2 regions of the Provencibacterium massiliense genome follow, and region 2 is predicted to be linked to the other one. Evidence: predicted binding sites of a transcription regulator. Region 2 holds the regulator's gene; the other holds the start of a gene.
The links. The regulator HrcA, encoded in region 2, represses chaperone genes, less so after heat shock. The targets are predictions, from matches to a motif close to TGTTAGCACTCNNNNNNNNNGAGTGCTAACA.
Positions count from the first base shown of each region.

Region 1: the regulator HrcA is predicted to act here: its motif matches at 1,342-1,372, upstream of B5477_RS10345 (Hsp20/alpha crystallin family protein).

Region 1 covers NZ_FWCH01000012.1:1,088,972-1,093,968, reverse strand. Annotated here, with positions in the region: gene B5477_RS10355 (SufB/SufD family protein) at 1-193, shown strand, start outside; gene B5477_RS10350 (uridine kinase family protein) at 366-1,304, shown strand; gene B5477_RS10345 (Hsp20/alpha crystallin family protein) at 1,536-1,961, shown strand; gene B5477_RS10340 (P-loop nucleotide/nucleoside kinase family protein) at 2,099-2,659, shown strand; gene B5477_RS10335 (prolyl-tRNA synthetase associated domain-containing protein) at 2,707-3,225, opposite strand; gene B5477_RS10330 (hypothetical protein) at 3,206-3,988, opposite strand; gene B5477_RS10325 (response regulator transcription factor) at 4,159-4,833, shown strand; gene B5477_RS10320 (sensor histidine kinase) at 4,830-4,997, shown strand, end outside.
Region 2 covers NZ_FWCH01000008.1:9,517-14,513, forward strand. Annotated here, with positions in the region: gene B5477_RS00860 (PcfB family protein) at 1-303, opposite strand, end outside; gene B5477_RS00865 (DUF6017 domain-containing protein) at 340-1,284, opposite strand; gene B5477_RS00870 (hypothetical protein) at 1,547-2,203, opposite strand; gene hrcA (heat-inducible transcriptional repressor HrcA) at 2,505-3,560, shown strand; gene grpE (nucleotide exchange factor GrpE) at 3,605-4,162, shown strand; gene dnaK (molecular chaperone DnaK) at 4,216-4,997, shown strand, end outside.

The DNA of each region.
Region 1 (4,997 bases), on a different contig from region 2:
GTGCGACGCCATCATCATGGACCGCGCCTCGGTCAGCGCGATCCCCGAGCTGACCGCCAACCACCTGGACGCGGCGCTGATCCACGAGGCGGCCATCGGCAAGATCGCCGGGGAGCAGCTGATCAAGCTGATGACCCTGGGGCTGAGCGGGCAGGAGGCTGAGCGCAAGATCATCGAGGGCTTCTTAAAATAGGTTTTCCCGCGTCCTGGCGGGGGCGCGCGTATGGTGCAGGCCGCTGGATGGACCAGCGGCCTGCGCTTTTCTGTTGGGCGGCCCTTGCAGGGAGGGCGGCAATGCGGTATGATAGCGGTAACAGTTGGCAAACTAAGGGTATTGCCGATTTTGGAGCTATAGGAGACGAACTATGAGATATACCCATCGCATGGAGCAAATATCGATCCCCGAGACCGCGCACGCCCTGCGCGAGACGCCGCAGAAGGCGATGAATTTTGCGGAGGGGAAGTACCGCGAAAAAATCCTTTCGGTCTGCCGGGAGCTTGAGAGCAGGGAGGCCAAGGTGCTGCTGCTGACCGGCCCCTCCTCCTCGGGGAAGACCACCACCGCCAAGATGATCGCCGCCGAGCTCAAAAACCGGGGCAGCCGGGTCAACCGCATTTCCCTGGACAATTTCTATAAATCCCTGGATGAGCTGCCGCTCTGGGAGGATGGCTCGCGCAACTGCGAGAGCGTCGAGGGGCTGGATATCGCCTGCTTCGCCGAATGCATGGAGCAGCTGTTGCGCGAGGGACGCGCCGGCTTCCCGATCTATGACTTTTCGGTCAAGCGACGGCTGGATACCCGCAAGGAGCTGCTCTACGACGAGCACACCTATGTCGTCGTGGAGGGGATCCACGCGCTCAACCCGCTGATTTCGGGCGCGCTGCACGGGCGGCCCTGCCTGCAGGTCTACATCAGCGTGCACAGCGATTTTCTCGACGGGGCGGGCAACGTGCGCCTCGCCGCGCGGGATTTGCGCCTGATGCGCCGGATCGTGCGGGACTTCCACTTCAGGGCCACCCCGGTTATGGAGACGCTGCGCATGTGGGACTATGTGCTCAAAGGGGAGGAGCTGTACATCCATCCCTTCCGGGAGCGGGCCGACCTGCACATCAACTCCACCCATTTTTACGAACCCTTCCTTTACCGCGAAAAGCTGCTGGAGATTCTGGACGGCGCGCAGGGAGATTCCCCTTGGAACGCCACGGTGAGGCGGCTGATCAAGGACGAGGAAACCTTCTTTCCGATCGACAGCCGGCTGGTGCCGCGCTACTCCCTGATCCGGGAATTTATCGGACTGGAATAAAATGCAAAACCCGATCATCAAGAGGTTTGAAAGGAGATTTTAGCACTCTTAATACTAGAGTGCTAAAATTAAAGGTTTATTCATAAATAGTATGATTTTTCTTAAAAATCCTTTCGTACAATAAGGACGTAAACAGAAAAGAGAGCGGCTCCCCAAAAGAGGGCCCGCGCCGCGAATGTTTACGCAAACCATTCACCAACACAAACCAATTGATTGAAGGAGGTTTTTTGTATGTTCGATTTAATGCCTTTCGCCCGCAGAGAGAAAAACCTTTTTGATGCGCTTTCCACCGCCCTTAACGACGACTTTTGGGGGAGCGCGGGGCGCACGCTGAGCCAGTGCAAGACCGACGTGCTCGACAGGGGCGACCATTTCCTGGTCCAGGCCGAGCTGCCGGGCTTTAAGAAAGAGGACATCAGCATAGACATTAACGGCGATTACCTCACCCTGCGTGCGCAGCACAGCGAGGAGAAGAAGGAGGAGAAGGACAACTATGTCTGCCGCGAGCGCAGCTACGGCGGCTTCTCCCGGAGCTTCGACGTGTCGGGGGTCAAGGTCGATGAGATCACAGCGAGCTATGAAAACGGCGTGCTGGAGCTCAAAATGCCCAAGCGCGGCGAGGCGAAACCCGATACCCGCAAAATCGAAATCCGGTAATCAAAATGCGAGCCCCCGGTTTTTCCGGGGGCTTTTACATATTCCCCGTCCCTGGAGGAAAAATGAGGATAAAGGGCTTGACAAAAGCGGCACTCATCACAAAAATCCGATTGGACTGCCCTTGGGAGGAACCGTTTATGAAACATTTGATCTTGATCACCTCGCCCCCGGCCAGCGGAAAGACCTTCATCGCCAAAAAGCTGGCCGAGGCGCTGGGGGAATGCGTCTATCTGGATAAGGACAGCGTGATCGTGCTCTCCAGGCGGATTTTTGAGGTGGCGGGGGAGCCGTTCGACCGCAGCTCGGATTTTTTTGAGCGCAATGTGCGGGACTATGAATACGAGGCGATCATGGCGATCGCCCTCGAAGCGCTGGACTACAGCTCCCATGTGCTGGTCAACGCCCCCTTTAACCGCGAGCTGCGGGATGAGGAGTACCTGCGCCGGCTGCGCGAAACCTTGGCCGGGAAGGGGGCGAAGCTGACGGTGGTCTGGGTGCATACCGACATCGAGGTCTGCCACCAGCGCATGATAGCGCGGGGCTCCGAGCGGGACACCTGGAAGCTGCGGAACTGGGAGGAATACGTCGCCAGCCGCAGCTTCGAGCCGCCCGCGCTCGAGGGGCTGAGGATTATTGACAACTCCACCGACAACTCCTACCGCGCGGGGCTTCAAACGCTGCTGGAGGAGCTGGAATAACGGATGGAAAAACCTGCCCGGCCGCATGCAGCGGCCGGGCAGGGCCTTTATACGAAATCCAGAAAAGTCAGCGGATTGCCGTGTGCGCGCACCAGGCGGGCGAGGTCCTCCATTTTCAGGAACACCGTCGCGGTGTTCTGCAGCGGGTGGACCCCGATCAGGTCCTTATCCCCGTAGCTGCGGTCGAAGACGGCCTGCACCTGCCGCCCTTCGTCGTTGAGGATTCCCAGCGGGGTGACCGCCCCCTTGGAGAGGCCCAGGATCCGCGAGAGGGTCTCCCCGCCGGCGAAGCTCAGCTTGCGGCTCCCGAGGTCTTGTTGCAGCCGGCGCAGGTCGGCGCGCCGCTCGCCGCGCAGGGTCACGAGATAGAAGTTTCGTTTTTTGTCGTCCTGCAAAAACAGGTTTTTGGCGATCGCCTCGCTGTGGGGCAGGCACAGCGCCGCCATCTCCTCGATGGTGTACACCGCCGGGTGCGGCAGGTATTCGTATTCGATACCTAGCGCCTCGAGCGCCGACAGGGCTTTGGCATGTACCGGGTCCCCGGGATCAGTCGTCGTCATCGTCATCACCGTCGTCGTCCCAATCGTCGTATTCGGCATGGTGGGTGCTGCTGTGCGAGCCGTGCCCGCTCAGGGCGGGCAGCGCAGCCAGCGCGCGCTCGGCCGCGTCCTGCCGCTCGCCGATGAAGTCGTCCTCCCGTTCGAGCAGGGCATATTCCTTTAAAAAGTCCTCGCGGCTGGTGGCGCCGCTGCGGTAGCCGTCCTCCAGCGCATCCTTGCGGCCATCGAGTTCGTCGTCCTGCCGCTCGAGCTCATCGAGCAGCGAGAGCAGCCCCTCCCGGTCCTGCGGCAGGGTGAAGGAGAAATAGGGCGCAAAGGGGCCGATCTGCGCTTCCAGCGCATCCTTGCGCGCGTCGAGTGCGTCCTCCTGCCGCTCATATTCGGCCAGCTTCTGCTGGAATTCGCTGTCGCCGAGCTTACCGGTGCGCAGTGCCGCTTCGAGGTTTTCGATGTCGATTTCCAGCGCTTCCTCCTGCGCCTTGACGCTGTAGTACTGTGCAAGCAGCTCCTCGCCGCTCGCTTGGACAGAGGACGTGCCCGCCTGCTGGGAGGAGGAAACCTCCGCCTGTGAGGCGGCGCTCTCCTGCGGGATGACATCCTCCTGCGGGGCGGCATCCTCGTTGGGCAGCGAACTGCTGCTCACCTGGGCGCGCCTGGGCGCTATTTCATCCGAGATCGGCTGGCTCTTGACGGCGTTCTGCCTGGAGCAGGCAGAAAACAGCAGGCAGCAGGCCAGAAGCAGGGCGGGGAAACGGTAACGGGAATACATGGTCATACTCCTTTAAAAATAGGTTTATTTATACTATAATACCACAGGCAGATGAAAATCAAATTAAATTTGTAAAACTTGGCGCTTACCTGTACAATAATGGTGTCTTCATCTTGCTTTAATCTGTTTGCGATAAAGTATTCATAACGTCAATCAAGGAGGGGAGAGCCATGCGGATATTGGCCGTGGAGGACGAGCGCGACCTGCTCGATGTGACCGCCAAGCGCCTCGAAGCGCAGGGCTACAGCGTGGACCGCTGTACCGACGGGCAGGAGGCGCTGGACTATGCCGAGAGCGCGCAGTACGATTTGATCCTGCTGGACATCATGCTGCCCAAGGTGGACGGGCTGAGCGTCCTGCGCCGGCTGCGGGGGCAGGGGAACCGCACGCCGGTGCTGCTGCTCACGGCGCGGGACAGCATAGAGGACCGGGTGCAGGGCCTGGACGGCGGGGCGGACGATTACCTGACCAAGCCCTTTGCGTTCGAGGAGCTCCTGGCGCGGGTGCGGGTGCTGCTGCGTAGGGGCACGGGCGAGGCTGCGAACGAACTCGCGCTCGGGGACCTTTGCATGGACCTTGCCGCTCACCGGGTCACCCGCGCGGGGAAGGAGATCAAGCTCTCGGCCAAGGAATACGCGATCCTGGAATACATGCTGCTCAACCGCGGGGTGGTGCTCTCCCGCGAGCGGATCGAGGAGCATGTCTGGAACTACGACTTCGAGGGCGGCAGCAACGTGGTGGACGTCTACATGCGCTATCTGCGCCGCAAGCTCGACGACCCGTTTGAAAAGAAGCTGATCCATACGGTGCGCGGCAGCGGCTATGTTATCCGGGAGGAAGTATGAAGAAGCTGTCGATCAAGGCCAAGGTTACCCTGTGGTACACCGCGCTGGTCTTTCTGCTGATTGTGGTGCTCCTGGGGGACCTGTTCTATTTCTCCAGCCGGGTGCTCTACGAGCGCGCGGGGGAGTCCCTCTCCCGGGTGGTGGAGGCCGCCGCCGGGCAGGTT
Region 2 (4,997 bases):
GCCTTTGAAAAACACAAGGTAACGGGTCTGCTCGCCCTTAACCTTTTTCAGCGAAAAATCTATGTTGTATTTCTTCGCCGTACTCTCAAAGGCTTTAATATTGCTGTCGGTGATCTCGATGTTGGAAACGCCCGCGTTCTGCTTCATAAGCTGGCGCATGGTCTGTTTCCCATGCGCGGGCTTGCTTTTCTGCTCCAAAAACTTTCGGATTGCTTTCTGCAACGCCTGTTCGGTAAGCCGCGCCGCGCCTTTTCCCACTTTGACGTATAGGGCAATCGTTTTTTGGGTTACTTCCTCCTGCAAGGTATCAACTCCTTTCCCGGTAAAGTGTGGCTATGCTCATTCGCCGCCGTAAAAATCGTGATTGACAAGGGCGGTATAGTAGCTGTCAATGGTACTCGGCGCGTTGAACAGCACCGCTTTTAGATACTGCTTGATATTGCGCACTTTGGTTGTGTTTTCCCTCATGCAGTCCAAAACAAATTCAATATGGCTGCTGTTCAGCTTCAAAAACTTGGATTTGACAAGTTCGGCGGGGTAGTCGTCCCCGGCAATACGGATTGTCTTTCGGGCTGTGCAGACGGTTTCCAGCATAAGGTCAACAATCTCATTTAGGCGGTCTGCGTCGATTTTACAGTTTTGAATGAGATGGTCGTATTCGATATTGTCCTTGATAATCTCCCTGTAAATCTCTACTGCGCTATTGCTTTTCGCTTCCGTTCTTTTCCTTTCCGGCGGCGTAGCCGCTTCGTCCTGTGCAAAGGGCAAGGGGTTTGGGGAATGGAAAGGAATGGAATGGGTACTTGATAAATCAGTAATTGATTGTTCTTTACTTGATATATCTTTATTTAATTGCGTTGGATTTTCCAACGTAGGTTTTTCCAACGTTGGATTATCCAATGTTGGATTTTCCAATGTTGGATTTTCCAATGTAGGGTAATCCGATATAGACGGCTGTTCGCCGCTGGTAGCTGCTTCCGGCTCTCGCGGCTGCGGCTGCTCGTATATGACATAATCCGCGCCCCGCAAGCGTCCTTTCTCGTCGCGCTCCCGGCTGCGCACGATATATCCGGCTTTTTCGAGTTCTTTTACCGCTTCGCGGATTGCGTCGATCTTCTCGCGGTTGATGTGAGATAAGCCCGCAAGGGTATAATCCCAATCTTCGGGCAAAGACAGCATTTGCGAAAGCAAGCCTTTTGCCTTTAAGGTGAGTTCCTTATTGCGCAAGTGGTGGTTGCTCATAACGGTATATCCCGTATTGCGTTCCACTCTGAAAACTGCCATGTTTCATCACTTCCTCTCTTGGTCTGCGTGGAATATTAGAAAGCCGTTTTCGGCGGTTTTGGTATTGCAGTATGCCTTTGCCGTTTTTGTGTCTGAAAAGCCTTGTATTGCAAGGGCTTTTTCGCGCCTAACGTTCCACGTTACCGCCTGTTTTCGGGCATAAAAAAACCGCAACTCTTTTCAAGCTGCGGCGACATATCCTACTCACTTAAAAACGCCATATCAAGGCTTGTCCAACCTTGCTACGGCGTTTTAGGTGTAATTATAGGGGTTGTTTAATTGTCTTTAATGTGCTGAAAGCCGCATGGTTACGGCATTTTCCTTGTTGTGCATATATTGACGGGGCAGTGGGGCCGGTGGGCCCAGCTACGCCGTCAGCTCCTGTCGCGCCGCGGGGGATGATGAAGTCGAGCACATGATCCGGCCCTCCGGTCACGTCATTGACCTGGGCCGCATAGCCCGGCTCGGCGGTGGTGGTATAACGCACATTGACCGTCTCCGCATTGCCGGTCGCGCCAGTTGTCCCGGCAGGACCGGCAGGTCCGGTAGCTCCCGTCGCACCAGTGCCTCCGGTCGCGCCGGTGGCGCCGGTCGATCCAGTGGTTCCAGCAGGGCCGGTGACGCCTGTAGCCCCGGTCGAGCCGGTTGAGCCGGTGGGCCCTGCAGCGCCCGTGGAGCCGGTCGCGCCGCGGGGAATGACAAAATCGAGAATATGGTTCGGTCCGCCGCTCACATCGCTCACCTGGGCGGGCGTCCCAGGCTCGGCGGTGGTGGTCTGGCGGACGGTGATCGTTTCAGCCGCTCCGGTCGCGCCAGTCGCACCGGTGGCTCCGGTGGGTCCGGTCGGGCCCGGTACCGGACAGGGAACCGGACAACAGCAGCAGGGGTCCTGCCCCGAATTGCATGAATAGATGTTCAATTTTTAAACCTCCATGGGGAATAATTGAGAGACATGTTCCCTCCTTTTATTATATGTATACGCTCACAAATGTGAGCGTGCACAAATGTGAGCGTGCACATTTGTGAGCGCGCCGCCCGCGTACGGCGCGCGGCTGCAAATTGCGCTTTGCAAAAAAGCCCTTTCCTTTTCAAAAGCCAGGGACGGATGAAAATAACTGTAAATAAATTATGAATCCTATTGACTTCTTGTTTTTTCCGTGATACATTATATTTAGCACTCGAATATATTGAGTGCTAATACAGCAAGCGAGGTGATAGCAGTGGGACTCGACGCGAGAAAAGGGCGGATTCTGGCTGCTATCGTGAGCCAGTATATCCAGACGGGGGAGCCCGTCGGGAGCAAGAGCATCTGTGATCTGGAGGGGATCAACGTTTCGAGCGCCACGGTGCGCAACGAGATGGCGGCGCTCTTTGACATGGGGCTGCTCGAACAGCCGCACACCTCGGCGGGGAGGATTCCCTCCCATCTCGGCTACCGGGTCTACATCGACTCCCTCATGCGGTGTGACCCCCTCACCCAGCACGAGCGCGACGAGCTGGACGCCCTTTTTAACGTGGGCGACCCCGATCCCGACCGGCTGATCGAGGATGCGACCGAGCGGCTGGCCCAGTATACCGGCTGCGCGACCGTGTCGGCCACCATGACGGCCAGAAGCGTTTACGTCAAGCGGGTGGGGCTGATCAAGGTGGACGAGACCACCGTGGTCATCCTGGTCATGGCCAACAACGGCGTGATCAAGAACAAGGTCGTGCGGGTGGGCTTCCGGGTGACGCAGGACATCTGCGACTTCTTCACCAACTTTGCCAACGGGATGCTGCGTGGGAAAAGCCTCTATGAGATTTCCCTGCTCTACCTCAACTCGGTGGCGGTTTCGCTGGGCGAATATTCCCGCCTGCTGACCCCCCTCCTGGCGGCCATCTACGAGCTGTGCAAGGAGATCTACGACGGGCAGTTCTACCGGCGCGGGGAGACCAACCTCCTTTCCTACCACGAGCTCGAGGCCGCCGCGCGCGAGCTCTTCACGCTGCTGGAAAGCCGCGAGCGGGTGACCGAACTGCTCTATCCGCAGGGGTCGCTCGCCCCGGGGGTCAAGGTGGCCATCGGCAAGGAGAACCGCGAGCAGGAGCTGTGCGACACCGCGCTGATCGTGGCGCGCTACCGGATCGGCAGCGATTCGGCGGGGGCGATCGGGATCATCGGGCCGGTGCGCCTGCCCTATCCGAGGCTGATCCCGCATCTGGAGTATTTCGCAAATACCCTGGGCAAACTCCTATCGGACACCTACCGCAGCGAGGCTTCATCGCCCCAGCAATAAGGGAACACGACAATTTACAGATACCGAAAGGGGACGGATCCGACTTGTCTGAGAAGAAAAAGCACGACGCCGCGCCGCAGGCGCAGGCGGAGGAAAAGCAGAAACCGGACGGCGCCGGGCAGGAGGCGCCTGTCACCGAGGCCCAGCCGGCACAGGAAGAACAAAACGGGCTCGAGCTGCTGCAAAAGCAATACGACGAGCTGAACGACAAGCACCTGCGCATCCTCGCCGAGTACGACAACTACCGCAAGCGCTCGGTGCGGGAGAAGGAATCGGTCTATCCGCAGGCGGTGGCCTCGACGGTCGAGCGCTTCCTGCCGGTGGTGGACAATTTCGAGCGGGCGCTCGACTGCGAATGCGCCGACCCCGAGTTCAAGAAGGGGATGGAGATGATCCTGGACGGGCTGCGCCAGGCGCTCGAGGGGCTGTCGGTCGTTCCCATCGGGGAGGTCGGAGAGGCGTTCGACGCCAACCTCCATCACGCGGTCATGCATGTGGAGGACGATTCGCTCGGCGAAAACGTCGTCAGCCAGGTGCTGCAAAAGGGCTACCGGATCGGCGAGCGGGTCATCCGCTGCGCGATGGTCGCCGTGGCGAACTAGTTAAGATTCCATATTTGAGATAAAACGATACATGCTTTTAGGAGGAAACTATTATGGGAAAAATTATAGGCATTGACCTTGGCACCACCAACTCCTGCGTCGCCGTCATGGAGGGCGGCGAGCCGGTCGTCATCGCGAACCCCGAGGGGGCCAGGACCACCCCGTCCGTCGTCGCCTTCTCCAAGGACGGCGAGCGGATGGTCGGCACCGTGGCCAAGCGCCAGGCGATCACCAACCCCGACCGCACCGTGATGAGCATCAAGCGCCACATGGGGTCGGACTACTCGGTCTCGATCGACAGCAAGAAGTACACCCCGCAGGAAATTTCCGCGATGATTTTGCAGAAGCTCAAATCCGACGCGGAGGCCTACCTCGGAGAAAAGATCACCGAGGCGGTCATCACCGTGCCGGCCTACTTCACCGACGCGCAGCGCCAGGCGACCAAGGACGCCGGCCGGATCGCGGGGCTCGACGTCAAGCGGATCATCAACGAGCCGACCGCCGCCGCGCTGGCCTACGGCGTAGATAAGGAGCAGGACCAGAAGATCATGGTCTACGACCTGGGCGGCGGCACCTTCGACGTGTCGATCATTGAGATGGGCGACGGTGTGCAGGAGGTCCTGGCCACCGCGGGCAACAACCGCCTGGGCGGCGACGACTTCGACGAGCGGGTCATCGGCTACCTCGCGGACGAATTCAAAAAGTCCAACGGGATCGACCTGCGGGCCGACAAGATGGCCATGCAGCGCCTCAAGGAGGCCGCCGAGAAGGCCAAGATCGAGCTTTCCGGCATGACCAGCGCCAACATCAACCTCCCCTTCATCACCGCCGACGC